One region of the Micromonospora sp. PRAS1 genome, then DNA from elsewhere that is predicted to be linked to it. Evidence: riboswitches for the same ligand, from Rfam matches in the RefSeq annotation. Region 1 holds a riboswitch; the other holds the start of a gene.
What was found. A riboswitch is a leader RNA that binds a small molecule or an ion and turns the genes downstream of it on or off. The one in region 1 is predicted to bind cobalamin.
Positions count from the first base shown of each region.

Region 2: it holds a riboswitch for cobalamin, as region 1 does, so the genes downstream of both, AC507J_RS14130 (SCO2322-related protein) here and AC507J_RS13380 (ribonucleoside-diphosphate reductase subunit alpha) in region 1, are expected to answer to the same signal.

Region 1 covers NZ_JCANNB010000011.1:175,088-189,565, reverse strand. Annotated here, with positions in the region: gene AC507J_RS13435 (AMP-binding protein) at 1-950, opposite strand, end outside; gene AC507J_RS13430 (phosphopantetheine-binding protein) at 1,096-1,344, shown strand; gene AC507J_RS13425 (ACP S-malonyltransferase) at 1,351-2,319, opposite strand; gene AC507J_RS13420 (proline iminopeptidase-family hydrolase) at 2,316-3,227, opposite strand; gene AC507J_RS13415 (class I SAM-dependent DNA methyltransferase) at 3,235-3,951, opposite strand; gene AC507J_RS13410 (DegT/DnrJ/EryC1/StrS family aminotransferase) at 3,959-5,104, opposite strand; gene AC507J_RS13405 (NDP-hexose 2,3-dehydratase family protein) at 5,276-6,739, shown strand; gene AC507J_RS13400 (aldo/keto reductase) at 6,742-7,731, shown strand; gene AC507J_RS13395 (fatty acid desaturase family protein) at 7,786-8,820, opposite strand; gene AC507J_RS13390 (aldo/keto reductase) at 8,985-9,857, opposite strand; gene AC507J_RS13385 (cold-shock protein) at 10,115-10,528, shown strand; cobalamin riboswitch at 10,584-10,794, shown strand; gene AC507J_RS13380 (ribonucleoside-diphosphate reductase subunit alpha) at 10,976-13,303, shown strand; gene AC507J_RS13375 (ribonucleotide-diphosphate reductase subunit beta) at 13,357-14,334, shown strand.
Region 2 covers NZ_JCANNB010000012.1:142,869-157,346, reverse strand. Annotated here, with positions in the region: gene AC507J_RS14160 (tetratricopeptide repeat protein) at 128-2,725, shown strand; gene AC507J_RS14155 (ECF transporter S component) at 2,643-3,557, opposite strand; gene AC507J_RS14150 (ABC transporter ATP-binding protein) at 3,554-5,179, opposite strand; gene AC507J_RS14145 (CbiQ family ECF transporter T component) at 5,176-6,351, opposite strand; gene AC507J_RS14140 (SCO2322-related protein) at 6,344-7,282, opposite strand; gene AC507J_RS14135 (prenyltransferase/squalene oxidase repeat-containing protein) at 7,279-8,736, opposite strand; gene AC507J_RS14130 (SCO2322-related protein) at 8,790-9,293, opposite strand; cobalamin riboswitch at 9,396-9,516, opposite strand; gene AC507J_RS14125 (hypothetical protein) at 10,069-10,563, shown strand; gene AC507J_RS14120 (hypothetical protein) at 10,681-11,241, shown strand; gene AC507J_RS14115 (MAB_1171c family putative transporter) at 11,249-12,457, shown strand; gene AC507J_RS14110 (family 1 glycosylhydrolase) at 12,518-13,747, shown strand; gene AC507J_RS14105 (SDR family NAD(P)-dependent oxidoreductase) at 13,793-14,478, shown strand, end outside.

The DNA of each region.
Region 1 (14,478 bases):
CCGGGGTGCGGCAGGCCGATCGGCACCACCCCGTTGACCGACCGCGCCGCGGATCCGGGTCCCCAGCGGTGCGCGCCGATGGTGATGGTCAGCTCGGTCGGGCCGTAGAGGTTCTCCAGGGTCGACGCGGGCGCGGCGAGCTGCCAGCGTTCGGCGTCGTCGCAGCGCAGCGCCTCGCCGGCGAAGAAGCTCCAGCGCAGTCCGGGCAGCGCGCCCGCGTCCAGCCCGCCCATCCGGGCCACCAGCCCGATCGCGCTGGGCGTGGCGAACCAGACGGTGATCCGGTGTTCGGCGAGGAACGCGGGCAGTTCCCGGTAGGCGTGCCCGGGCACCGCCACCAGACCGGCGCCCGCGCCCCAGGCGCAGAACACGTCGAACAACGCGCAGTCGAAGTTCAGGTCGAAGGTCTGCGAGAAGACGTCGTCGGCGGTGAAGTCGTAGCGCTCGTCGATCAGGCCGAAGTAGTGCGCGGCGTTGCCCTGCGAGATCGGCACGCCCTTGGGTCGGCCGGTCGAACCGGAGGTGAACAGGATGTACGCGGTGTCGCCGGCCGCGACCGGCCGTGGCTCGGCCAACGCGGGCGCGTCGTCACCGGCGACCGGGACTCCGGTGGCCCGCGCCGCCGGCAGCGCCTCGTCGTCGGTGAGCAGCAGGTCGATCCCGGCCGCCTCGATCATCGCGGCGGTACGCGCGGCCGGGAAGTCCGGCCGCAGCGGCACCACCGTGGCACCGGCGTACAGCGTGGCCAGCAGCCCGGTGTAGGCGGCCGGCCCCTTGTCGGCGAGCACCCCCACCCGGCGCGCCCCGGCGGCGACCACCGCCCCCGCCCGGCGCAGCGCCCGCTCGTGCAGGTCGCGGTAGGTCAGGGCGGTGTCGCCGACCCGTACCGCCGGGCGATCGGGGGACCGGGCGAGGCCACGCAGGAAACGCTGGGAAAGCCCCTGAACCATTTTTCCTCCATTTTCCGGGCAGCCTCGAACGGCGGTTCCGCCGGCCGTTTTATTTCGGTCGGAAACCGCGCTGGATATCGACATAATCGTTGTTTGGCATTACTGTCCCTCGGCAGAGGCGCAATGGTGAAAGGACACCTCGACCATGTGGGACGATCAGTTCGAGAGCCTGCTCAGGCAGTACCTTCCCTTCATTTCCGCGGATGAGAAGTTGGCGGCCGACAGCGACCTGCGCGACCTCGGCCTGGATTCCATGGGAATGGTGGAGCTGCTGCGCGCGCTCGAGCAGGAATACGACGTACGGTTCACCGACGATCTGCTCAGCACGGACACTTTCCGCACCCCCGGGGTGCTCGCCGAGGCGCTGTCGAGCGTCCGCGCCGCCGCCGTCTGACGGCGGCTAGGCCGGCACCGTGCGGCGGCGCGGTGCCATGGCCAGCCGGGGCGTGACCGCCACCACCTCCAGTTCCCGGGTGGTGGTCCCGACCCGGCCGAAGAGGCTGTCCTGGCCGGCGACGCAGACCCGGGTCACGCCGCGGGCCCGCAGCGCGGCCACCACCCGGGGCCAGTGCAGCGGCCGCACGATGTGGTCCAGCAGCATCCCGCGTACCTGCTCCGCGGTGGCCACCGGGGCGCCGTCGTGGTCCTCGATCAGCGGCACCCGTGGGTCGGCGAAGCGCAGAGTGGCGAGCACCTCCCGGTCGGCGCGCGCACGCAGCCCGGCGAAGGCCGCACAGTGCATCGGCGGGCGCATCGTGTACAGCGGTAGGCCGCCCGCGCCGCGTACCTCCCGGTCCAGCCGCTCCACCTGCGACTCGGGCAGCGACACCATGAAGAAGTCGTCGTCGAGGTAGCAGGAGACCTCGTGCCAGACCCCGTCGGCGGTCAGGCCGTCCCGGATGGCGGCGAGTTGCTCACCCGGCACCCGGACGAACGAGCGGGTGACGACCTCCCGGTGCTCGGTGGCGAAGTAGTCGTCAAGCAACCGGGCCAGCCGCGCGGTCAGGAGCACGCCGTCGGCGAACGAGAGCGCGCCACTGTGCACGGCGGCCGCCCGCTGGCCAAAGCTGGGTCCCACCACCACCGCCGGGTCGATGTCGAGCGTCTCGACCGACCACTGCGCCAACGCCAGGCAGTTCACCAGGAACGCCACCTGGGCGGCCTCGGAGTAGTCGGAGTCGGACTCCCGGTACCGCTGCACCAGCGGGTAACCAAGCACCTCGTCGGCGGCCGCGACCAGACGTCGGGCCACCGGGTGCACCACCATGAACCTGGCGACGTCGGTGAAGGGCACCGGGCCCATGCCGGGGAACACCAGCGCGGTGTCACCGGTCGCTGCGGTCACCGACTCCTCCTCGTACCGGCTCACCCGAGCTCCTTCAGGAAGGCGGAGAGCACGGCGTCGAAGGCCGCCGGCTCCTCGATGTGTGGCACGTGGCTGGAGTTCTCCAGCACCGTCCAGCGCACGTCCGGGATCAGCTCGGCGAACGGCCGTACCGTGGTGGCTGTCGCCTCGTCGTGCCGGCCGGAGAGCACGAGCGTCGGCACGACGATCTCCGGCAGCCGGTCCAGCAGCGACCAGTCCCGCAGGGTGCCGATCACGTGGAACTCGCTCGGTCCGTTCATCGTGTGGTAGACGGTCGGGTCGTTCGCCAGTTCCAGGAAGGTCGCCATGAACTCCGGCGGCCAGGGGTCGACCCGGCAGACGTGCCGGTCGTAGAACACCTTCATGGCGGTGAAGTACTCGGCGGTGCCGGTGGTGCCCGCGGCCTCGTGCCGGCGCAACACCTCGTCCACGCCAGGCGGCAGCTGCGCCCGCAGCACCTCCATCTCGGCGCGCCACAACGGGTACGACGCGGGGGAGTTGGCGATCACCAGCCCGCGCAGCCCGGCCGGGCGGTCGGCGGCGTGCCGGGCGGCCAGCATGCCGCCCCAGGACTGGCCGTAGAGCAGGTAGTCACCGGAGATGCCGAGCCGCAGCAGCAGGTTCTCCAGTTCGTCGAGGAACAGCTCGACGGTCCAGAAGTCGGCGCCGCGCTCCGGCAGGTGGGTGGAGCCGCCGTTGCCCAACTGGTCGTAGTGCACCACCGGGCGGCCGTCGGTACGGGCCAGCTCGGCCAGGTGGATCAGCGAGTCGTGGGTGGCGCCGGGGCCACCGTGCAGCACCACCAGCGGGGTACGCCCGCTGCGCAGATCACCGGTGACGCGGTACCAGGTGCGGAACTGCCGGAAGGGCACGGTGCCGCGGGCGTCGGGTGCCAGGGACATCTCGACCATCCCTCCGTTACCGGGCCGCCGTGCCGAGCAGGATGCCGCGGTCGGCACGCCCGACCTCCAGCAGCCGCACCGGACAGCCCGCGGCGGCGAACGCCTCCTCGTACTCGGCCAGCGAGAAGAGGGCCAGATCCTGGTGGTCGACGAAGTGCCGGACGCCCTGCGGCTCGGAGACCAGGTAGTGCATGTCGACAAGCGACCGGCCCGCACGGGTGTACCAGCGGCCCATCCGGGAGATGGCCACGCCGGAACGCTCCACGCTCGCCGTGGCGAGCTGCCCGCCGTCCCAGCGTTCCCGCAGGATCCACGGCTCCACCAGGAGCACCCCGCCGGGTGCCAGGTGCGCGACCAGCCGGGCCGCCGCCGCGCGCAGGTCGTCCACCCCGCCCAGGTACGCGATCGAGCTGTACATCGAGCAGACCACGTCGAAGCGGCGGCCCAGGTCGAAGGTGCGCATGTCGGCCTCGTGCAGCGGGACGCCGTCCAGCTTGGCGCGGGCCACCTCAAGCATCGGCGCGGAGAGGTCGACGCCCGTACAGGCGAAGCTCTTGCTGAGGTGTCGCAGGTGCTCACCGGTGCCGCAGCCGACGTCGAGCAGGGTGGCCGGCCGGTCACCCTGCCGGTTGGCCAGGTCGCGGATCAGTTCGGCGTGCTCGGCATAGTCGTACAGGGCGCAGTAGACCCGGTCGTAGACCTCGGCCAGTTGACGGTCGTACACGTGGGTCACCTTTCGGTCAGCGGGCCTGGACCGTACGCCGGATGATCTGGCAGATGCCGGAGATCTCGGCCGCACCGATGGCGGTGCCGGTGGGCAGCGCCAGCACCCGCCGGGACAGGGCCTCCGAGTGGGGCAGCGGCAGCGGTGCGTGCACCTGCGGTGCCCGGCGGTAGGGCTCGGTCTGGTGGCAGCACGGGTGGAAGTACCGACGGGAGAGCACGTTCTCGCGCAGCAGGGCGTCGTGCACGTCGTCGCGGTCCACTCCGGAGACCCGCTCGTCGATCTCGACGACGACGTACTGGAGGTTGGACCGTTCGTCGCCGCCGGTGCCGGGGCGCAGACGGACCGCCGCCACCCCGTCGAGTTCCTTGTCGTACTGCTCGTAGTTGGCCCGGTTCGCGTCGATGATCGACTCCATCACCTCAAGGGAGGCGATGCCCATCGCCGCGGCGCCCTCGTTGAGCTTGCCGTTCGTGCCGACCGAGCCGACCTCGCGGTCGTCGCCGATGCCGAAGTTGCGCATCGCCCGGGCGGTACGCGCCAGCGCCTCGTCGTTGGTGACGATCGCCCCACCCTCGAAGCTGTTCACGAACTTCGTGGCGTGGAAGCTGAGCACCTCCGCGGCGCCGAAGCCGCCCAACGGCCGGTCGCCGATTGTGGAGCCGAGGCCGTGCGCCGCGTCGTAGACCACCGGGATGCCGTGCCGGTCCGCGACCGCGGCCAGGCCCTCGACGTCGCACGGCCGGCCGAAGACGTGCACCGGCAGGATGGCCCGGGTACGCGGCGTGATCAGCTGGGCGACGTGGGCCGGGTCGGCGTTGGCGGTGTCCGGGTCGATGTCGCAGAAGACCGGGACCACGCCGATCCAGCTCAGCGCGTGTGCGGTGGCGACCCAGGTAAACGACGGTACGATCACCTCGTCGCCCGGCCCGACGCCGAGCGCGCGGACGGCGATCTGCATGCCCACCGTGGCGTTGCAGACGGTCACGCAGTGACGGGTGCCGGTGACCGCGGCGAGCCGCTGCTCGAACTCCTCGCCGAGCGGGCCGGCGGTGAGCCAGCGCCGGTCCCACGCGGAGTCGACGAGTTCGTGGAACCGCTCGCGGTCACCGAGGTTCGGCCGCCCCACATGCAGGGGCTCGGAGAACATCGGCTGTGACATTGGCGCATCGTAGGTTCGGGCGCACCCCTAGCCTCAACCCCTGGCGAGTGGCCCGCGGCGACGGTGGAAGTCGGTGGAATCCCCTACCCGGCCCCTAATGCCGCGACTGCACTGCCGAGGTGGCGGGTCGTCCGATGTACTGGCCCGGCCGTACCCCACAGAGGAGTCGCCGTGACAGCCCTTCCGCTCACCTCAGCCCCGGAGGAAGCGATCGCGAAGCGCCTGGCCGCCTCGAGCACGATCGACCACCAGCCGATCGCCGACTTGACCGCGGTGCGCGCCTGGTACGCCGATCGCTGCCGAACGGACGTGGCCGAGGTCCGCCGCATCCCACTGGCCGAGCTGGTGGGCTGGCGCAGCGATCCGGCCACCGGGAACATCGTCCACGACAGCGGCCGGTTCTTCACCGTCGAGGGCGTGGAGGTGCACCACTCCGACGGGCCGGTGCCCAGCTGGAGCCAGCCGATCATCCACCAGCGGGAGATCGGCCTGCTCGGCATCCTGATCAAGGAGTTCGGCGGCGTCCTGCACTGTCTCATGCAGGCCAAGAACGAGCCCGGAAACTGCAACGGCGTGCAGCTCTCCCCGACGGTGCAGGCGACCCGGAGCAACTACACCCGGGTGCATCGCGGCAACCCGGTGCCCTACCTGGAGCACTTCCGGGCGGCGGCGGGGCGGCAGGTGGTCGCCGACGTGCTCCAGTCCGAGCAGGGTTCCTGGTTCTACCAGAAGCGCAACCGCAACATGGTGGTCGAGGTACGCGAGGACATCGAGGTGCTCGACGGCTTCCATTGGATGACCCTCGGCCAGGTGCACACGCTGCTCGCCGAGGACCATGTGATCAACATGGACGCCCGTACCGTGCTCTCCTGCCTGCCGTTCGCCACCGCGGGCCTGGCCGGCGACCTGGTGCCGGCCCCCGATTCGCCGGCCGCCCGGCTGGTCCGCTCGTGCAGCCCCGAGCAGGGCAGCCGGCACTCCACCGCCGAGGTGCTGAGCTGGATCACCGAGGCGCGTAGCCGGCACGAGTTGCGGGTGACCCGGATCCCGCTCAACCAGGTCCCGGACTGGGAGCGCCGACCCACCGGGATAGTGCATCGCGACGGCCGGTTCCTCAGCGTGGTCGCGGTCGACGTACGCGCCCACCACCGGGAGGTCGCCGCCTGGACCCAGCCGCTGATCGAGCCGCACGGCGTGGGCATCGCGGCCTTCTTCGTCCGCCCCTTCGACGGGGTGCTGCACGTGCTGGCCCGGGCCCGGGTCGAGCCGGGCTTCGTGCAGACCGTGGAACTGGGCCCGACGGTGCAGTGCACCCCGGAGAACTACGGCCGACCGCCCGGCGCCGACCGGCCGCGTTACCTCGACGACGTGCTCGCCGCGGCACCGGAGCGGATCCTCTACGACGCCGAGCTTTCCGAGGAGGGCGGCCGGTTCCTGCACGCCCGCAACCGGTACGTGGTGCTGGAGGTCGACGACGACTGGACCGGCCCGGCACCCGACGACCCGGACTTCCGGTGGCTGACGCTGCACCAGCTCGTCGAGTTGCTGCGCCACAGCCACTACGTCAACGTGCAGGCCCGCACGCTGGTGGCCTGCCTGCAGAGCCTGTTCACCCTGACGGGAGCGCACCGGTGAGCATTCCGTACACCCGGCTCGGCCGGACCGCGTTGCAGGTGAGCCGCCTCTGCCTGGGCACCCTGAACCTCGGCGTACGCACCACCGAGGAGGAGGCGTTCGAGCTGCTCGACGACGCGCTGGAACGGGGCGTCAACTTCGTCGACACCGCGAACCACTACGGTTGGCAGCGGCACAACGGCTACACCGAGGAGCTGCTCGGCCGCTGGTTCGCCGGCGGCGGCGGGCGGCGCGAGCGGGTGGTGCTCGGCACCAAGGTCTACCACCCGATGTCCGACCTGCCCAACGACCGGGGGCTCTCCGCCCGCAACATCATCGCCTCCTGCGAGGCGTCGCTGCGGCGGATGGGCACGGACTGGATCGACCTGTTCCAGATGCACCACGTCGACCGGGACGCCCCCTGGGACGAGGTGTGGCAGGCGATGGAGACGCTCACCCGGCAGGGCAAGATCCGCTACGTCGGCTCGTCCAACTTCGCGGGCTGGCACCTGGCCGCCGGCCAGGAGGCCGCCGCCCGGCGGCACTATCTCGGCATCGTCTCCGAGCAGTGCGTCTGGAACCTGGTGAGCCGGCACGTCGAGCTGGAACTGGTGCCGGCGGCCCAGCACTACGGCATCGGCGTGCTGGCCTGGTCGCCGCTGCACGGCGGCCTGCTCGGCGGGGCACTGCGCAAGCAGGCCGACGGCACGGCGGTGAAATCGGCGCAGGGCCGGGCCGTGGTGGCGCTGCGTACCCGGCACGCGGAGATCGCCGAGTACGAACGGCTCTGCGCCGAGGCGGGCCTGGACCCGGCCGAGGTGGGCACCGCCTGGGTGCTGGGCCGCCCCGGTCTGACCGCCGCGGTGATCGGCCCGCGCACCCGGGCGCACGTGGACTCCGCGATCCGGGCGCTGGACCTCACCCTCCCCGACGACCTGCTCAAGCGCCTGGACGAGCTGTTTCCCCCGATCGGAAACGGCGGCCCGGCCCCGGAGGCGTGGCTCGGCGGCTGACTCCCGGCCGACCGTGCGCGCGGCGCAGGTGCCGGCCGGGAGCCGACCAGCTGGTTACGCCCCGGCCCGCCGGGCCGCCGCGTGCTCGGCCCGGGCGGGTGCGCCCACCTCGTGCAGGTGCCGCAGCGCCTGGCGGTAGGAGTCGACCAGACCGGTCTGTTCGTACGGGACGCCGATCTCGGCGCAGTACGCCTGCACGATCGGTTGCGCCCGACGCAGGTTCGGCGTCGGCATGCCGGGGAAGAGGTGGTGCTCGATCTGGTAGTTCAAACCGCCGAGCGCCGCGTCGACAAGTGGGCCCCCGCGGACGTTACGGGAGGTCAACACCTGCTTGCGGAGGAAGTCCTCGGTGCCGGTCGGGTGCGGCATGCCCTTGTGGTTGGGAGCGAAGGTCAGGCCGAGGTAGACCCCGAACAGCGCCTGGTGCAGCACCAGGAAGGCGACGGCCTGTAGCGGCGTGAGCACGAGGAAGAGCGCGGCGAGGTAGCCGACGGCGTGCAGGACCAGCAGTACGCTCTCCGCCCCGCGTCGCTCCACCGTACCGTTGCGCAAGGCCTTGACGCTTGACACCTTCAGGCTGACGGCGAGCAGGGTGAGCAGCGGGAAGAAGAGCGCGGCCTGGTGCCTGGTGATGAAGCCCTTCAGCCCGCGCCGGCCGACGGCCGCCTCGGCGGCCCAGACCAGCACCTCGGGAGCCACATCCGGGTCGAGATCGTCGTGGTTGGGGTTGTTGTGGTGCCGGGTGTGCTTCTCCATCCACCAGCCGTAGCTCATCCCGACCCCGAGATTGCCGGCCAGCATCCCGGCCACCGCGCTCGGCCGTCTGGTGCGGAACACCTGGCGGTGCGCCAGGTCGTGGGCCACGAGTGCGACCTGGGCGAAGGCGACGGCGAGGAAGACCGCGGTGATCAGCTGCCACCAGGAGGAGCCGATCGCGAAGAAGACGGCCCAGCCGCCGAGGAACATGAGCGCGACGACGCCCAACCGGACGATGTAGTAGGCGGGCCGGCGGCGCATCAGTCCCGCGCCGGTGATCCGGCGGGACAGGACGGCGAAGTCGCTGCCGGTCGTCGTCTGCGACCGCGTCATTGTAGTCGTCATGCTTACAGCAGACCGGCTGCGGCGGGCGTCGTCAGGAGCGCTATCCCCTCCGCCGGCGTGGTGCTAGCACCACCGTGAGCCGGCGGTCGGGGTGCCGGGCCAGGGCGCTCGGGCCCCGCAGTACCGGCGTCCGGTGCCGGCCGCTCCCATCGTCAGGCCGCGGCGGCCAGGGCCTCGTACTCGGCGTCGGTGAGCCGCACCCGGGCGGCGGCCACGTTCTCCTCCAGGTGCGCCACCGTCGACGTGCCGGGGATCGGCAGCATGACGGGCGAGCGGCGCAGCAGCCAGGCGAGCGCGAGTTGGGCGGGCGTCGCGCCGTGTGCGGCCGAGATCTTGTCCAGCGGACCGCCCGGCCGGGCCAGCTCGCCGGTGGCGATCGGGAACCAGGGGATGAACGCGATGTCGTTGCCCTCGCAGTAGGTCAGCACGTCCTCGGCGGAGCGGTTGGCCACGTTGTAGAGGTTCTGCACCGAGGCGATCGGGGTGATCTCGCGGGCCGCCTCGATCTGCTCGACGGTGACCTCGGAGAGGCCGATGTGCCGGATCTTGCCCTCCTGCTTCAGCAGCACCAACTCGCCGACCTGGTCGGCCAGCGGCACCTTCCGGTCGATCCGGTGCAACTGGTAGAGCCCGATGCTCTCCAGGCCGAGGTGGCGCAGGCTCAGCTCACACTGCTGGCGCAGGTACTCCGGGCGGCCCACCGGCCGCCAGTCGCCCGGACCGCTGCGGGTCAGCCCGGCCTTCGTCGCGATGACCAGGTCGTCGGCGTACGGGTGCAGCGCCTCACGGATCAGCAGCTCGGAGACGAACGGCCCGTACGAGTCGGCGGTGTCGATGAAGGTCACCCCGAGTTCGTACGCCCGGCGCAGCACCCGGACCGCCTCGGCCGGGTCCTTCGGGTCGCCCCAGACCCCCGGCCCGGTGATCTGCATCGCCCCGTAGCCGAGCCGGTCGACGGTCAGCTCCCCGCCGATGCGGTACGTGCCGGAGTCCTTCGCGGGCCGTGTGCCGCTGTCACTCGCCATGTGTCTCCACAACCCCCACCATCTCGATCTTCCGCCCAGCGACCAATCTATCCCCGGGCCCCGACCGCTGCCGGCCAACGGCACAGCAGGACAGGGTGGTGGGGTGACGGGCGTCACTCTCGGTTCGGTGCAGAAAATTGTCCGGTAACCGCCGGTCGGGGACCCGCCGTCCGGCTCGGACGGCATACGATGCAGCGTGGCGGGCGATGGTAGCGCCCGGTGTTGGCGGATTGTTGTGGTGGAAGGAAGTGGATGGCGTGGCGGTACGGCAGGGCAAGGTCATTCGGTTCAACGTGGACAAAGGCTATGGATTTCTCGCGGCTGAGGGCGGTGACGAGGACGTCTTCCTGCACGCGTCGGTGCTCCGGGATGTGCATCCGCACGAGTTGCGGCCCGGCATGCTCCTCGAGTACGAGGCCGTCGAGGGCAACGACGGCACCCGGGCCGTGCTGGCCCGGCCGGTCAACGGCGTGGAGGTCGTCTCGCGTCCGGTCGCCGGGGTCGACTCGTCGGACGCGGACACCTGCGACGTCGTCGTGCGCTCGGAATACGAACGCTTCGTGACCGACCTGCTCCTCTCGTCGTCGTCGAACCTGACCACGGGCGAGGTGCTGAAGATCCGCTCGGGCCTGGTCCGCTACGCGCTCGACCGCAAGTGGTTGGACGCCTGACGGCGACACGCCCGACACACAATCTGGTGTTGCCATCGGCGCATCGCACCCAGATATGGTGTCACCCGTAGCTGGTTCGACCATCAAGCCGTGGTGGTCGAGGCAAGAGGGAACCCGGTGCGAGTCCGGGACTGCCCCGCAGCGGTGAGTGGGAACGACCGCCGTCAACGAAGCACTGGACCGCGAGGTCTGGGAAGCGACGGCCAGTAGGCGACCTTCGGGTCCTGCCCGCGAGTCCGAAGACCTGCCAGCGCGCCGCACGCGTCGCGTGCGGCGGTCGAAGGCCGCGCGGGACGGCCGACGCCCTCAGCCGGTCGGCCATGGCGTGCCGTGGCAGACCGGCGGCGTCCCTTCCGCGCGTCCCTCGACCTCCGGGGACAGGTGCGAGGAGGGGAAACCGTGACGGTGACCCAGGAACAGGCGGGGCCGGAGCAGCGCCGGCACGCGATGCGGGTCCGTAAGCGCAACGGCGACACCGAGCCGGTCGACGTCAACAAGATCGTCAGGGCGGTGGAGCGCTGGGTCGCCGATCTCGACGAGGTCGACCCGCTGCGGGTGGCGACGAAGACGATAAGCGGCCTGTACGACGGCGCCACCACGGCCGAGCTGGACAAGCTCTCCATCCAGACCGCGGCCGAGCTGATCGGCGAGGAGCCGCAGTACTCGAAGCTGGCCGCTCGGCTGCTCGCCGCGTTCGTGGACAAGGAGGTCCGCGGGCAGCAGGTGGCGAGCTTCAGCCAGTCGATCCGGTACGCGCACGGCCTGGGCCTGATCGGGGACGCCACCGCGGCGTTCGTGGCCGCCAACGCGCGCAAGCTGGACGACGCCGTCGACCCGGACGGTGACCTGCGGTTCGAGTACTTCGGCCTGCGTACGGTCGCCGACCGGTACCTGCTGCGGCATCCGCAGACCCGCCTGGTGGTGGAGACGCCGCAGTACTGGCTGCTGCGGGTCGCCTGCGGGCTGTCGCAGACGCCGGGCGAGGCGATCGGTTTCTACCGGCTGATGTCCAGCCTGGCGTACCTGCCGAGTTCGCCGACGCTGTTCAACTCCGGCACCCGGCACACCCAGATGTCGTCCTGCTTCCTGGTCGACTCGCCCCGCGACGAACTCGACTCGATCTACGAGCGGTACCACCAGGTGGCGAAGCTGTCCAAGTTCTCCGGCGGCATCGGCATCTCCTGGTCCCGGGTACGCGGCCGGGGCGCGTTGATCAGAGGAACCAACGGCCGGTCGAACGGCATCGTGCCGTTCCTCAAGACGCTTGACGCCGGGGTGGCGGCGGTCAACCAGGGTGGCCGTCGCAAGGGCGCGGCCTGCGTCTACCTCGAACCGTGGCACCCGGACATCGAGGAGTTCCTGGAGCTGCGGGACAACACCGGCGAGGAGTCCCGGCGTACGCACAACCTGAACCTGGCCAACTGGATCCCGGACGAGTTCATGCGGCGGGTCGAGGCCGACGGCGAGTGGTCGCTTATCGACCCCTCCGACGCGCCCGAGCTGCCCGACCTGTTCGGCGAGGCGTTCGACGAGGCGTACCGGGCGGCGGAGAAGAAGGCCGTCCGGACGGTCAAGGCCCGCGAGCTGTACGGGCGGATGATGCGTACCCTCGCCCAGACCGGCAACGGCTGGATGACCTTCAAGGACGCGGCGAACCGGCTCTCCAACCAGACCGGCGCGCCGGGCAACACCATCCACCTGTCGAACCTCTGCACCGAGATCCTGGAGGTCAACGACGACACCGAGACCGCGGTCTGCAACCTCGGCTCGGTCAACCTGGGCGCACACGTCACCGCCGACGGCGTCGACTGGGAGAAGCTGCGCGCCACCGTACGCACCGCGGTGGTCTTCCTCGACCGCGTGATCGACATCAACTACTACCCGGCCGAGCAGGCGGCGGCGTCGAACCCGCGCTGGCGTCCGGTCGGCCTCGGGCTGATGGGCCTCCAGGACGCCTTCTTCACCCTGCGCCTGCCGTTCGACTCGGCACCAGCCCGGGAACTGTCGACCCGGGTGCAGGAGGAGATCTTCCTGACCGCGCTGGAGACCTCGGCCGGGCTCGCCGAACGGTTCGGCCCGCATCCGGCGTACCCGCAGACCCGGGCGGCAGAGGGTGAGCTGCATCCGGACCTCTGGGGTGCCGACGTCGGCCAGCCCGAGCGGTGGGCCGCGCTGCGCGAGCGGGTCGCCACCCACGGCCTGCGGAACTCGCTGCTTGTCGCGATCGCGCCGACCGCCACCATCGCCTCGATCGCCGGCTGCTACGAGTGCATCGAGCCGCAGGTGTCCAACCTGTTCAAGCGCGAGACGATGTCCGGCGAGTTCCTCCAGATCAACACCTACCTGGTCGGTGAGCTTAAGGCGCGCGGACTCTGGACGGCGCCGATCCGCGAGCAGATCAAGCGCGCCGAAGGATCGGTGCAGGCCATCGCCGAGCTGCCCGAGGAGGTACGCGAGCTGTTCCGTACCGCGTGGGAGCTACCGCAGCGGGCCCTGATCGACCTGGCTGCCGCCCGCGCCCCCTACATCGACCAGTCGCAGTCGCTGAACCTGTTCCTGAGCGCGCCGACAATCGGCAAGCTCTCCTCGATGTACCTCTACGCCTGGAAGTCCGGGCTGAAGACCACCTACTACCTGCGCTCGCGCCCCGCGACCCGCATCCAGCAGGCCACCGTCGCCGTCACCCCGGCCGCCCGGCCGATCGTCGCGGTGACCGACGACGAGGCGTTGGCCTGCTCCCTGGAAAACCCCGAAAGCTGCGAGGCGTGCCAGTGACCACCGTTTCCGAACCCAGCACCGGCGTACGGCACCTGCTGCTCGACCCCGGCATGGACCTGACCCTGCGGCCGATGCGCTACCCGCAGTTCTTCGACAGGTTCAAGGACGCCATCAAGAACACCTGGACCGTCGAGGAGGTCGACCTGCACGCCGACCTCGCCGACCTGGCCAAGCTGTCGCCGGCCGAGCAGCACCTGGTCTCCCGGCTGGTCGCCTTCTTCGCCACCGGCGACACGATCGTCGCCAACAACCTGGTGCTCAACCTCTATCAGCACGTCAACTCCCCGGAGGGCAGGCTCTACCTGTCCCGGCAGCTGTTCGAGGAGGCGGTGCACGTTCAGTTCTACCTGAACCTGCTGGACACCTACGTCCCGGACGAGCGGGAACGGTTCGCGGCGTTCGCGGCGGTGGAGAACATCCCCTCGATCGCCCGCAAGGCCGAGTTCTGCTTCAAGTGGATCGACTCCATCTTCGAGCTGCGCGAGTTGAAGACGCGGGACGATCGGCGGGCGTTCCTGCTCAACCTGATCTGTTTCGCCGCCTGCATCGAGGGGCTCTTCTTCTACGGCGCCTTCGCCTACGTCTACTTCCTGCGCTCCCGGGGCCTGCTGCACGGCCTGGCCTCCGGCACCAACTGGGTGTTCCGCGACGAGTCGATGCACATGGCCTTCGCCTTCGACGTGGTCGACACCGTACGCGCCGAGGAGCCGGACCTCTTCGACGCCGACGTGGAGCGGCAGGTGCGCGAGATGCTGGCCGAGGCGGTGGAGTGCGAGGTCCAGTTCGCTGCGGACCTGCTTGAGCAGGGCGTCTCCGGAATGTCGCTTGCCGACATGCGGGAGTACCTCCAGCACGTGGCCGACCGACGGCTGGCCGTGCTCGGCATCGAGCCGATGTACGGCTCGAAGAACCCGTTCGCCTTCATGGAGTTGCAGGACGTGCAGGAGCTGTCGAACTTCTTCGAGCGCCGCGTCTCGGCGTACCAGGTCGGCGTGACCGGCTCGGTCACCTTCGACGACGACTTCTGACCGGTCGCAGCACCGCTGCTGTCCCGGGCGACGCCGTCGCCCGGGACAGCGCGCGTGGATCGGCCGCGCTGCTGCGCCGACCCACCCACGTCATGCATCGGGGAGCGGCCGTTCGGGACACCATAGGCGTCGATATTGCCGATA
Region 2 (14,478 bases), on a different contig from region 1:
ACCGCTCGGCACCGCGAAGCAACGCGGCCTCCTCGCCATCCTGCTCTATCACGCCGGCGATCCGGTACGAGCAGAGACCATCGTGGAATTTCTATGGCCGAATCGCACCATGGATGCCTGCCGTTCCATGCTTTACACGCTCGCCAGTCGGCTGCGTACCGTGCTGCGGACCGCCGGTCTGCCCGAGGCGCTGGAACGGGTACCCGGCGTCAACGCCTACCGCCTGGACGTCGAAGCGACCCTGGTCGACTACCACCGGTTCCGGCGGCTGGCCAGCCAGGCACGCCGGGCCGCCGCAGCGGACCAGCACGACCGGTGCATCGCCCTGCTCACCACGGCGGTGCAGTTGTGGCGGCACGACCCCCTGGCCGAACTGCACGGTGCGCGCGGCGAACATCTGCGGCGGGACATGCAGGAGCAGTTGCTCGCCGCCGAGAAGCTGCTCGCCGCGAGCGAGTTGGCCGCCGGCCAGCACGACCGGGCGTTGCTCCGGCTGGAGCCACTCCTCGCGGACAATCAGTTCGACGAGGCGTTGGCCCGACTACAGGCGACCGCACTATGCAATGCCGGCCGCAGCGATGACGCCCACCGATTCGTCGTCGCCTTCCGGCGCCGCTACCGGCGCAGGATGCGTACCGACCCGCACCTGGACATCGCTGAGTTGGCACCCTCCTCCCCTGGCCCGGATCGGGACGACCCCGCCCCGGCCCAGGAGACGGCAGTGCCCCGACAACTGCCGTACGACGTACCGGATTTCACCGGACACACCGATCTGTTGTCCGAGCTTGACGTTCTCGCCACTGACAGCGGCACCCCGAATGTGATCGCGCTGACCGGAATGCCGGGAGTGGGCAAGACGGCCTTTGCCACCCGCTGGGGTCATCATCGTCGCGACTGGTTTCCCGATGGTCAGCTCTACCTGAACACCGAGGCATACAGTCAGCTGTCCCCCGTACGCCCGGAGGACGCCCTACGACGCTTCCTGGTCGGCCTCGGTGTCCCCGCCGATCGGATCCCCGCCGACCCCATGCAGCGCGGCGAGCTGTACCACCGGCTACTGAGCGAGCGACGCATCCTCGTGGTGCTCGACAACGTCCTCGATTCCGATCAGGCACAACAGCTCATCCCCCGCTCCGCGACCAGCCTGACGATCGTGATCAGCCGCAATCGGCTCAGCGGACTCAGCGTCCGGCACGGCGTCCGGAGCCTGACCGTCACACCGCTGCCGTACGCCGACCGGCAGAACCTGCTCACCCGGATCATCGGATCGCAACGCGCCCACGCCGAACCCGCCGCGATGCGCACCCTGGGGCGGCTCTCCGGCGGGCTGCCGATCGCGTTGCGGATCATCGGCGAGCACGTCGCCTCCCAGCCCCGGGCCGCGCTCGGCGAGCTGGCCGACGAACTCGCGGACCGGCTGCTCGACATCGACGGCGACGACAGCAACGAACTCACCCTGCGTACCGTCTTCGCCTGGTCGGTCAATGCGCTGGCCCCGCTGCCGGCCCGACTCTTCCGCGGCCTGGGCCGGTTCCCGGGCACGACCATCGGGGTCGAGGCGGCAGCCGCGTTGCTGGGGACGGAGCCGACGGAAGCCGAACGGGCCCTGAACCGGCTCGCCCGGGCCCACCTGGTCAACCACGACGCCATCGGCCGGTACCGGATGCACGACCTCCTGCACCGGTACGCCGCCGACCGTGACCGGCTCGACGGGCCGGCCGACGAGCGGTGCGCCGCGCTGCGTCGGCTCTTCGACTGGTACCTGCTGACCGCCGTCAACGCCGTCAGGTGGTTGGCGCCGCAGCGGCCAGCCGTGCCGGACCTTCCCGAGAGCGCGGTCCGCCCGATGGAGTTCCCGACCGAGGGCGACGCGCTGCACTGGTGCGAGGCGGAACGCACAAACCTGCCCGGCGTGGTCCGGTCCGCCGCCGGTGCGGGCTTCGCCCGCCACGCCTGGCAGATCGTCGACACGCTCCATGAGGTGTACGACCGTTCCGGCCCGCAGGACGACGTGCGGGACATGCTGGAGGTCGCCCTCGACGCCACCACCGCGGACGGTCACCTCCCCGGCCGGGCCGGCACGTTGGCCAACCTCGGTGCCGCCCACTTCGCCAGCCACGACTACCAACGCGCCGGCGAACTCTTCACGCAGGCCCTCGACCTGGCCGTCGAGAACGGCTTCCCCGAGATCGAACTGGCCTGCCTGCACAACCTCGCCTCCGTCCACCTGCGCACCGGCCGCATCGCGACCGCCGTCGAGGTCTTCGACCGGGTGCTGGCCGGCTGCCGGGCGGCCGGCAACTCACACGGTGAGGCCTCCACCCTCCACCAACTGGGCGAGGCCCATCGACAGCTCGCGCGCTACGACCAGGCGCGCCGCTTCTACCAGGCGGCACTCGCCGTCTGTGACCAGGCGGGCGCGCTGCGCGGGCAGAGTCTCAACCATGTCCGGCTGGCCGAACTGAGCGTCCAGACCGGCCACCCCGAAGCCGCCCTCGCCCAGGCGCAGGTCGCACTGGACCTGCATGGCCGGGTCAACGACGACGTCGTCCGGTGTGACGCGCTCCTCGTCGCGGCCGAGGCCCGGCTGCGGATGGGGCAACACCGCGACTGCCTGACCGACGCCACCCTCGCCCGAGCCGTCAGCGAGGAGCTGACCGATTCCGTACGCCGGGCGCGGGCGCTCGACATTCTCGCGGAAGCCCTGGTCGCCGCCCGGCGATGAGCCCGGGCAGGCCGTCGGGTCGTCGGGACAGCTCCGATGGCGTCGCGAAGGTTACCGGCGCGTCGAACGCGGCCCGGCGGGCGGCACGCCGCAATGCGGCCAGGACGGCGGGTCCGACCAGGATGATCGCGACGGCGGTGGTGATGGCGCGGCCGGTGTCCCAGCCGAAGGTGGAGGTGACGGCGGTGAACACGGCGAAGCGGTGCAGGTTCTCCAGCACCGGTGCCCCGGCGACGTAGGAGAGTTGAGTCTCCGCGCCGATGCTGAACGGCCAGAACCAGAGGTTCATCAGCAGCCCGTAGCCGTAGGCGGCGATCGTGCCGTAGCCAGCCAGCACGGCGATCTCGACCCGACCGCGCAGCCGGGCCGGTAGCAGGCCGGCGCCGAGGCCGATCCAGGCGGCAGCCAGCATCTGGAACGGCAGCCACGGGCCGACACCGGCGGTGAGCAGGGCCGAGGCGAACAGCGAGATCGCGCCAAGCAGGAACCCGAAACCGGGCCCGAAGACCCGGCCGGCGAGCACGAGCAGAAAGAACACCGTCTCGATGCCGGCGGTGCCGGCGCCGAGCGGACGTAGGGCGGCGTTGACGGCGGCAAGCACACCCAGCATGGCCAGGGCCTTGCTGTCGATGCCGCCGGAGCTGAGTTCGGCCAGGACGAGAGCCAGCAGAACCGGCAGTACGACGATGAAGACCAGTGGCGCCTCGGCGGTACGAGCCATCGTCTCGGGTCGGGCGGGCACGAAGAACGGCCAGGTGAAGGTCGCAAGCGCGGCGACAGAGGCGAGGGTCAGGATGACAGCGGTACGCGGAGCCACCCGCAGCACGTTCACGCCGGCGGCCCGGCCAGCGCGGCGGTGACCTGGTCCACGGTCAGCCAGGGCTGCGGTGCCAGGACCTTGGCGACCTGTGGGGCGAAGGCGGGTGAGGCGAGCATGACCTCGGCAGTTGTGCCGTCGGCCACGATCTCGCCCTGGGCCATCACCACGACCCGGTCGGCGAGGGCGGCGACGAGTTCCACGTCGTGGGTGGCGAGCACGACCGCCCGGCCGTCGGCGGCCAGCCGTCGGACGATCGCGGTGAACTGTTGTTTGGCCAGGTAGTCCAGTCCCCGGGTCGGCTCGTCGAGCAGGACGGCCGGCGGGGCGGCGGTGAGCTGGACGGCGAGCGCGAGGGCGAGCCGCTGTCCCTCGGACAGGTCGCGCGGATGCTGGTCGCCGGGCAGCCCGGGGGTGAGCTGGTCGACCAGGGTACGGCAGGTGCCGGCGGGTGCCTCCGATTCCCGGTCGGCCTGGACGCATTCGGCCTCCACCGTCTCCAGGTAGAGCAGATCCCCGGGGGTCTGCGGGACCAGCCCGACGCGTCGTCGGGCCCGGGCGGCGGTGAGGGTCTTCGGGTCGGCGGCACCGTCCGGGCCGGTGACGGTGACCGTGCCGCCCTGCCGGGGGCCGCTGCCCTGCAACGCCCAGAGCAGACTGGACTTGCCGGAACCGTTGCGGCCCATCAGGGCGACGACCCGACCGGGGTGCAGGTCGAGGTCGACGCCGGCCACGGCCACGGTGCCGGGGTAGCGGACCACGACCTCGCGGGCGGTCAGCGCGGGAACGCCGTCCGGTGGCGGCGGTGCCGGCGGTGCGGTGGTGCCGGCGAGCCGCTGCCGGAGATCCGCCGCGCGGCGACGGGCGTCGCGTACGGACAGCGGCAAGGGTGCCCAGCCGGCGACGCGGCCCAGTTCGACAAGGGGTGGGGCAAGGTCGATGTCGGCGAGCACGACGGCCGGTTCGCCGTTGACGACGGTACCGTCGCCGGGCAGGTAGAGCAGCCGGTCGGCGTACTGCACCACGCGTTCGAGCCGGTGTTCGGCGATCACGACGGTGACGCCGAGGTCGTGGACCAGCCGGGTGACGGTGGCCAGGACCTCCTCGGCGGCGGTGGGGTCCAGGGCCGAGGTCGGCTCGTCTAGGACCAGCACCTGCGGATGGCTGGTGAGCACGGCGCCGATGGCGACCCGCTGCTGCTGCCCGCCGGAGAGGGTCCGCAGCGGACGGTCCCGCAACTCGGCGATGCCGAGCAGGTCGAGGGTCTCCTCGACGCGTTTGCGCATGACCGCTGCGGGCAGGGCGAGTTGTTCCATCCCGTACGCGAGTTCCTCCTCGACGGTGTCGGTGACGAAGCCGGCGAGCGGGTCCTGGCCGACGACGCCGACGACGTCGGCCAGGTCGCGCGGTGGGTGGTTGCTGGTGTTTCGCCCCTGCACGGTGACGGTGCCGTACAGGGTGCCGCCGGTGAAGTGCGGCACCAGCCCGTTGATGGCCCGCAGCAGGGTCGACTTGCCGGTGCCGGTACGACCGGCGACCAGGCACAGCTCGCCCTCCGGGATGTGCAGGTCGACATCGCGCAGCATCGGCTCACGCGCTTCGGCGTAGCGTACCGTGACCCGGTCGAACTCGATCATCGTTTCGCCTCCGGTCGGGGCGCGGGGTTCGCCGCCAGCACCGGCGGCGGCGCCAGCCAGGCCGGAGCCAGCGCGACCACGACGGCGAGGAGCACCAGCGGGGTCAGCTCGGGCCAGCTGAGCGGGCTGACCGGCGGGTAGAGCCGGGCCGGGTCCACGGAGCCGGCCAGCATCATCAGCGCGGCGGTGGCCACCCCGCAGCCGGCGACGGCGAGTTCCGTGCTCCGCCAGCGGTCCGGCCGGTAGCGGCTACGCCGGACCCGACGGCCGGCGAGCAGCATTCCGGCCACGGAGGTGGCCAGACCCGCCAGCAGCATGGGCAGGCCGAGGTGACCGGGCACGGTGGCATCGAGCAGCCCGTACGTGCCGACGCAGACGCCGACCAACCCGGCGAGCACCAGCCCACCGGTGAGGAGGCGCTGGCCGGCCGGTACCGCGGCGCTGCGGCCGTAGCCGCGCGAGTCCATCGCCGCCGCCAGCACGAGGGAGCGGTCCAGGGCGTCGGCCAGCACCGGCAGGGCGATCCCGCGTAGGGCGCGCACCCCCTGACCGGAGGCGCCCCGCAACCGGCGGGCCCGGCGAACCCGCAGCACGCTCTCCACCAACTGCGGAGCGACCGACAGCGCGACCACCACGGCCGTGCTGACCGCGTAGAGGGCACCGGGGACCGCCTTGAGCAGCCGTTTCGGGTTGGCCAGGGCATTGGCGGCACCCAGGCAGATGAGCATCGCGGCCAGCCGCAACCCGTCGTAGAAGCCGCCGAGGAGTTGTTCGGCGGCGACCGGCCCGAACAGCCGGATGCCGGCCGCCCACGCCGGCAGCGGTATCTCCGGCAGGTGGAACAGGACGAGGTCACCCTGTCCGCCACCGAAGACCAGGCGGAACACCACCCGCATGGTCACGATCAACGCGCCGAGTACCAGGTACATCCGGAACGACAGCGCCCACGGGGCGTCGCCGCGACGGCGGACGACCACGAGCGCGGCGACGGCAATGATCAGCGCCAGGGCCAGCGGGTTCGTGGTGTGGCTGGCCGTGGTCGCCAGACCGAGCGCCCAGCACCACCAGGCACCCGGATGCAGGGCCCTCGGCAGCCGCCCGGTCTCCGCTACGGCGGGCGGGGCCACCGGTGCCCGCCGGGCGACCCTGCTGCCGGTGGCCTGGTCAGTCATCCGGCTCGGCGGTCCGTCTACGGCGGGCCGCGACGATCCCTCCGCCGGCGAGCGCGACCAGCAGGAGCAGCCCGGCCAGGCTGCCCAACGGGAATCCCTCGGTCTCGCGGGCAGCGGTGACCTCGGTCGGCGGGAAGGAGTCCGTCGACCGGTCCGGCGACGCGGCGGGGTCGGCTCCGAGCGGTGGCACGCCGGCGTCCGCCGTCGGCACGACGGGGCCGCCGGTCGACGCCACGCTGGCAGCGGCGGTCGACCCGGTCGTACCGGCCGGTGTGGCAGCACCCGGCACGGTGGGTGCGGAGGCGGGTGCACCGGCGGCCGGTGGTGGTGCGGCCGGCGGCGGTGCCGTGGTGCGCGAGGGCGGCGCGGGCGGGGTGCTGCGCGGCGGGGCCGGTGGGGTGCTGCCCGGCGCCGGTGGCGTGGTGCGTGGCGGCGGCGCCGGCCGGGTGGGTGCCACCGCGGGTCGGGGGGCGTTGTCGGCGCTGCGGTTCAGCGAGAACGACCAGCCTTCGAAGCTGCCCGCCGGTGGCTTGCGGTTGAGCACACCCCTGTCGCTGTACGTCCAGGCACCACCGTTGGGTGCGTGCCAGTACGACCAGTAGGCGCTGGCCGGCGGCGTGTCGACGCATCGTTCCTCGCCGGCCGAGGGCCTCCCCTCGATCCGGCAGATGAACCCTTCGCCCCAGCGCAGCGTGCCGGCGATCTGGAAGCCGGCGTTCTTCAACGCCGCCAGGCCGGTGGCCTGCTCGCCGGGGGCGCAGCGGACGACCGTCCCGCCACCGAGTTCCTTGAAGTCCACCACGACGGTGACTCCGTTGGCGTCCGGGCAGTAGCCGGCGCCGCCGGCAGCCGCAGCCGGTCCCGGTGCGACGAGCGCACTGGCGCTGGCCAGGGTGAGGGCGAGGGCGACGCGGGTTACCCGGGCGGTCATGTGGCCCGCCGACGGCCGAGCGCCAGCAGTACCGCTCCCCCACCGACCAGAAGCAGCGCGGTGAGCACGTACCCGCCGATCGCTGTGCCGGTGGTCGGCAGGCGGCCCACCCCGCCCCCGCCGGGACTGCTGGCGGAGCCGGTGGGGGTCGGCGCGGTGGCGGTAGCGGTGGGCGTCGACGGCGAGTCGCTCGGCGTCGGCCCGTCGCTCGGCGAGTTGGTGGGCGTCGGCGAGTCGGTGGGGGTGGGTGACCCGGTGGGGATGGGTGACCCGGTGGGGGTGGGTGACCCGGTCGGCGTCGGCGAGCCGGTGGCTGAAGGGGAAGGTTCGCCGGACGGCGGTATGTCCAGGCCGATCCGTCCGAGCGGCACCTGGGCCAGCCCGAGCAACGCCTGGGCGGTGGCGCGACGCCACTGGTCCCGGAAGTTCGCGGTGATCCCGGTGTCGAGGGCCGCCGTCAACGCCTCGGTGTTGTACGCGATGGCGCCGGCATCTGCCGCCGCCGTACCACCGCTGTCGGCGGTGAGCTGGAGTGCCGCCAGGGCCTGCGCGGCCCGGGCCGCCTCGGCGTGGTGACCCGCTGCGGCGAGGGCCTGTCCGGCCAGGCCGGTGCTGTTGGAGTTCGCGCCGCTGGTAGGCCCGGAGCCACCGAATGATCCGTCGGCGCGTTGCTGCGCCACCAACCAGTCCGCGCCACGCCGCGCCGCCTCGTCCGCACCTGCGGCGAGGAGCGCTTGAACGGCCATCGCTGTCGAGTCGACGTCCAGTGTGGCGTTGGGCTGGGCGTCGCAGGACGGCGACGGCGCCCCGTCGGCGTCGGGATAGAGCCGGAAGCCACCGGCCGCGCACTGCTGGCGGGCCAGGAAGTCGACGGCCTCCTGCGGTGCGCCGCCGCTGCGGGCCAGGCCCAGCACGGCGAAGGACTGGTCGAAGGTGTTGCTCGGGTCCGGGCCGGTCTCCTCGGTGATCCGGCTGGTGATCCGGCCGTACCGGTGACCGGTCTGCGGCCCGGAAACCAGCGCGAGGGTCTCGGCGCGCAGGTCCCACCCGCCGAAATCGGTGGGATCGGCACCGGCGGCGGAGGCGGCGTAGAGCAGTTTCGCGGTGGCGCCACCGTCGGTGAAGCCCTCGATGCCCCAGTCGTCGTAGCTGTTGTACGACCGCACGTTCGCGGCGATCCGCGCCGTCGCCGCCTGCCGGGTCGAGGTCGCCACCCCGGTGGCTGCGAGGGCGAGCAGGCCGTCGATGCTCAGCCCCCAGTCATTTCCGCCGAACGGGCCGGGCAGGACCCCGCCGACGTACTCACCGGCGAGCCAGGTAGCGGCGTCGCGGCCAGCGGCGGTGTGCACGGGTGTGGGGGCAGCCACCCCACCGAGGGGTACGCCGACGGCGGTGGCGAGCGTCGTGGCGGTGACCATGGCGAGGCCGACGCCGATGCGCCGCAACGAGGACATGGACATGATGAGGGGTGCCTTTCGCAGCGGGATCCGGCAGGGGTACACGCCCGTCAGGGGGCGGTGATGCCGGGTGGCGCGCCGGCGCCGAAGGACCAGCCCTCGACCGTGCCCGGTGCTGGGTCGTAGCTGCTCGCTCCCAGTGTGCTGTAGGTCCAGGCGGCACCGGTGCCGGAGGCGTGCCAGTACGACCAGTACGCGCTGGCCGGTGGGGTGTTCACGCAGGGCTCCGTCGCGGCGGTCGGCTGGCCGTTGATCCGGCAGACGAAAGCCAACCCCCAGCGTTGCGTGCCGGTCACCGCGAAGCCGGCGCCCTGTAGCGCGGCCAGCCCGGTGGCCGGGTCACCGAGAGCGCACTCCACCTGGACGCCGCCGCCGAGTGGACCGTAGTCGACCACCACGGTGACGCCGGACGTGCCGGTGCAGGCTGCGGCCGCATCCGGTTGGACGGCACCGACCTGAGTAGGCGTGGCGGGCGCCGGTGTGGTGAGCGTGAGAGCGGCGAACACGCCGCAGATCAGGGAGAGCAGGCGGTACCGGCTGAGGCGGACGACCATCGGAAGCGCCTTTCCGGCCCGGCGGTCGTCAGAAACCCGGCCCGTTCGCCGAGCAGTCGGCTGGCCGGCCTCCGACCCGTGGGCCACGACGGGTGAGGAGCAGGGATTTCGCGGGTGCGGCAGGTATTCGGGCTCGCCACCGGGTACACCCCCGGCGGCCTACCGTTGCGGGCCAGCGCCGGACTTCGACCGGACTTCCCCCGCACGCACACGCGGTTGTTGAGTTGTCGGGCCAGTCTCGTCCGCCCGCACAGCCGCTGTCAATCGAGCACCACTTCAGCGCGAGCCCAATTCTCGCTGCCGCTCCGACATTCCCAAGGCCGGAGCGGCAGCGAGCCCCCGTTGATCAGGAACGCTCCTGGTGCTCGCGCGACCCGAGACTGGCCCGGACGCCCCCTTGCCTGCACCTCGTCCTCGAAACCTCGCGGAACATCTGCGGGCAGGACTCATCATAGGGCTCAGCCCGGAGAAGCTGTCAACGCCCGTTTAAGGGACACACAGATCACTACACGAGCGTTTATGCTTCCCCCGCCAGTTACGGCGACCCGGTGGCGTCGATGGACGCTGCGGACAGGCGCTAGCGCTCCACCGGCGGCACACCACCCCTCCCATCAAATCAAACATCCGTTTATCCTGCGGTCTGAGCACCTCACGGTTGTTGCGCAGCCGGGCAGGGGCTCATCCCGAGACGGCGGTAGGGTGGCCTACGCGCAGGCGCAGGACCCGGCGCGCACGCACGGCTGTCTCGCGCCGACACGAGGCTGAGGAGTGGGTGATGGTCGAGGATGTCCGAGGGGAGGGCGGGCCACCGTCCCTCGACACGCTCGCCGACAAGTTGAACTACCTGTTCGACAAGATCCGGCCGACGCGGGACGAGTTGGACGCCGACGAGTTCGGTCGCCCGTACACGAACAAGGAGATCGCCGACAAGATCAACCGCAGGTCCGCGACCTCCGGCGTCACGATCAGCGCCGCGTACGTGGGCGAGCTGCGGCGCGGCGTCGCCGACGACCCCCGGACCTCACACATCCTCGCCCTCGCGGCGGCGTTCCAGGTGGACCCGGCCTTCTTCGTCGACGACAAGGTGACCCAACGGGTCCAGGACCAGATCACGATGCTCACGCAGCTGCGGGAGATGAAGGTGCAACAGGTGGCGCTGCGTACCGTCCTCGCCGACACCGGGCTCTCCCCGGCGAGCGCCCTGGTGGTCGAGCAGATGGTCGCCCGACTCCAGGAAGTCGAGCGCGGCCGGGAACAGCCACCGTCCTGAGTGGCGCTCACGTTCTGCCTCGACACCACTTCCCACGGTCGTTAAGATCGCGCGGCACCACGATGACGGCGGCAGCTGCGATCCGGTCCGTGGAGGTGGCTCGGTCGACGTGGCGCGGTGCAGCCCGAGCGCGCGGTCGAACGGGAGGAGACGGGGAGCGTGCACGGCCGAGACCTGCGCAGTTTCTGCGGCGAGCAGGTACGGCGCCTTGAGCGCGAAGTAGGCATACCGGACCCGTTCGTCCTCACCACGCTCGTCCAGCGGATCTCGCAGTGGCGTGGCCGCCCCATCCACCTGCTTCCCTACGACCACGTGGCCGGCGCGATGTGCGGCCTCTGGATGGCTCTGCCCGACGCCGACGTGATCGGCTACGCGCGGACCACCCCGTTGCTCGAGGAACACACGGTGCTGCACGAGTTGGGACACATGCTCTGCGACCACCGGGGCGGCGGCGCCGGCACCGATCTCGCCGCGCTACTCGCACCGGATCTCGATCCGGCGCTGGTGAGCCGGTTCCTGGGGCGGGGGTCGTACTCGGACCGGGACGAGCAGGAGGCGGAGCTGATCGCGACGCTGATCATGAGGAAGGTGGCGGACCGGCGGCCCCGCCCCGCCGCCCCGGCCGACCAGAAGCTCGGCGCCGAGCTGGATCGGCTGCTCTCCACATTCGAGGGATAGGCCGCGCATGCAACGGGCCATCATGGTCACTGCCGGGTTGATCTCGCTGATCTCCGCCCTGCTGAAGATCCGCTCGGTACGCCGGCAGCCGCACGCGCCCGGCCCGAGAGCCATGTGCCTCGGGCTCTTGGCCTTCGGCACCGCCTTCCTCGTCCTCGCCCCGCCGCACACCGTGCTGATCAGCGAGTTCCTGGGCATACCCAACAGCGGGCGCCTGCTGGGCAACCTGCTCACCCTCGCCTCGGCCGGCGCGATACAGGTCATGATGCTGCATCTGGTGCATCCACCGCCGGTGGCGCGGCACCGGGTCCGGCAGCGGTTGACCCTGGTCGGCCTGGTGGCGCTCGCGATGACGGTGCTACTGATCTCCGCGAAGACCGAAAACGTCACGAACTTCGTCGAGCGGTACGCCACCTCCACCCCGATCGCGATCTACCAGCTGCTCTACCTGACCTGCCTGGCGTTGGCGGTGGTCGACCTGATTCACCTGTCCATCAGGTACTCCCGGCACGTCGGGCCGATGCTCCGGACCGGCCTGCGGATGGTCGCCACCGGTGGAGTCGTCTACGCCGTGCACACCACCTACAAGATGGCCCTGATCATCGCGGCCTGGTCGGGGAGTCAGCTGCCCGGCGACGAGTCGGCCATCTCCACGGCCCTGGCGGCGCTCGGCGGCGTGCTGATCGCCGGCGGCACCACGCTGCCGGTGTGGGGGCCCCGCGCGCTGATGCCGTGGCGGCTGCTGCGGCAGTACCGGTCCTACCGGCGGCTGGCACCACTGTGGCGCGAGCTGTCCGCGGCGGTGCCCGAGGTCATGCTGACGCAGCCCGAGGAGGCCGCAGAACCGGCCCGCTGGACGATGGACATCCGGCTCTACCGGCGCGTCATCGAGATCCGCGACGCCCAACTGCTGTTGCAGCCGTACAGCGATCCGGAGGCCGTCGGTGCCGCCCAGGACGAGGCCCGACGCAGCGGATTGCGCGGCGATCCCGCCCAGGCACACGTCGACGCCGTCGCGCTGGTCACCGGCCTGCAACGGTGGCGCTCGGACGGCACCGGCGCGACGCCGGCCGTCCTGCCGCCCCGCAGCGTCGGCGACGCCAGTCTGGCCAGGGAGAGTCGGTACCTCGAACAGGTCGCCGCCGCCTTCTCCCGCATCGCCGCGGACCGGGACAACTCCGGCGACCGGGTGGCCGACCGGAGCAACGCGGCCTGAGGCGGCCCGACAGCCGGCGGTCCGATCACCGCCCCCGAACCCACGACGGAGGAGACAGCCATGGCCGACAACGTGCCGCCCACCGCACACCGGCGGGTCGAACAGCCGATCAGATGGTGGGGCACGGCCAGTTCGGCGGTGCAGGCCGAGGGCGCCTACGCGGCCGACAACTGGTACGCCTGGGAACTCGCGGGTCGCGCCCCGAAGTCGGCGAGCGGCAACGGCTTCACCGAGCGGTACGCCGACGACCTGCAACTACTGGCCCGCTGGGGCTTCACCGACCACCGGTTGTCGGTCAACTGGGCCCGGGTGCTGCCCGAGCCGGACCGGGTCGACCGGGCCGCCGTCGACCACTACCGGGAGGTACTCTCCGCCGGGCGTGCCGCCGGCCTGCGGATGTGGGTCACCCTGTTGCACACCGCGCTGCCCCGGTGGTTGGCGGAGCAGGGCGGATTCCTCGGCCCCGAGGTCGGCGAGCACTGGCGCCGGTGGGTACACCTGGTGGCCGACGAGTTCGGGGACCTGGTCGACGGCTGGATGCCGGTGAACAATCCGACCAGCTTCGCGCAGAAGGCGTACCTGACCGGCACCTTCCCGCCCGGCGTACGCTCGCTGCCGGAGTTTCTCCAGGCGCTCATGGCCGTGCACCGCGCCGACTTCGACGCGGCGTCGTACCTGCGTGGTTCCGGCCGTCCGGTCTGCGCCAACGAGTCGCTTACCCACCTGGTGCCTGCGGAGAGCAGCCCGGAGGCGGCAGCCGCCGTCGCGCAGTGGGACGCGGTGGTGTGGGACTCCTGGTTGGGCCTCGCCCGCAGCGAGGAGTACGCCGACGCCTTCGACCACTACGGCTTCTCCTACTACGCGGCGACCGCCGTCGACAGCGGCGGTCAACCCCGGCCGTACCCGTTCGGGGCGTCGCCCGGACCGCTGGGCTACGTGCCGTGGGCAGACGGTCTGGCGGAGGTGCTGTCGCGGCTGGCCCGCGAGCTGCCAGGGCGGTCGTTCGTGGTGGCGGAACTCGGCTACGGAGGCGACGACGACGAGGCCCGGACCGACTACCTCGGCCGCGCCCTGCGGCACATCGACGACGCCCGGTCCGGCGGAATCGACGTCGACGGCGTCTTCTTCTGGACGGGGATCGACAACTACGAGTGGCTTGCCGGCGACGACGTACCTTTCGGCCTCTTCGACCGGGAGCGTCGTCCCCGGCGCAGCGCCGAACTGGTGCGACGGATGGCACCGGGTGCCCGAGGCCGGCTCGACGGTGCGGACGGCTCCGACGGCGGCTGAGATCCACGCAGTCCACGACGTACGCCGGTTGGTAGCGTGTCGCTCATGTCGGTGGCACTGGTGACGGGAGCTACCGCAGGCATCGGCGCCGCCTTCGCCCGCCGCCTGGCCCGCGACGGCACGGACCTGGTCCTGCTGGCCCGCGACGGCGCCCGGCTGGAGGCGGCGGCCGGCGAACTGCGGACCGCCCACGGCGTCCACGTGGAGACCGTGGTCGCCGACCTCGCCACCGAGGAGGGGCTCTCGGTGGCGGAGCAGCGCGCGGCCGAGGGCGTCGACCTGCTCGTCAACAACGCCGGCTTCGGCCATCAGGGCTGGTTTCTCGACGCGCCGCTCGACGTCGAGTTGACGACCATGCGCGTGCACTGCGAGGCGGTGCTGCGGCTGACCTACGCCGCGCTCCCCCACATGCTGCGCCACCGCACCGGCGGCGTCATAAACGTGGCCTCCATCGCGGCCTTCGTCGCGCGGGGCACGTACGGAGCCTCGAAGGCGTGGGTGGTCAGTTTCAGCGAGAGCGTCGCGGCGGAGACCGTGGGCAGCGGCGTACAGGTCACCGCCGTCTGCCCCGGCTGGGTCCGGACGGAGTTCCACCGCCGCGCCGACCTCGACGTCAACGACGTACCGCGCTACCTGTGGCTGGAGCCGGAGGCCGTGGTCGACGCCGCGTTGCGTGACTTCTCCCGAGGCGTCCGGGTGAGCATTCCGACCGCCAGGTACAAGGCCATCGT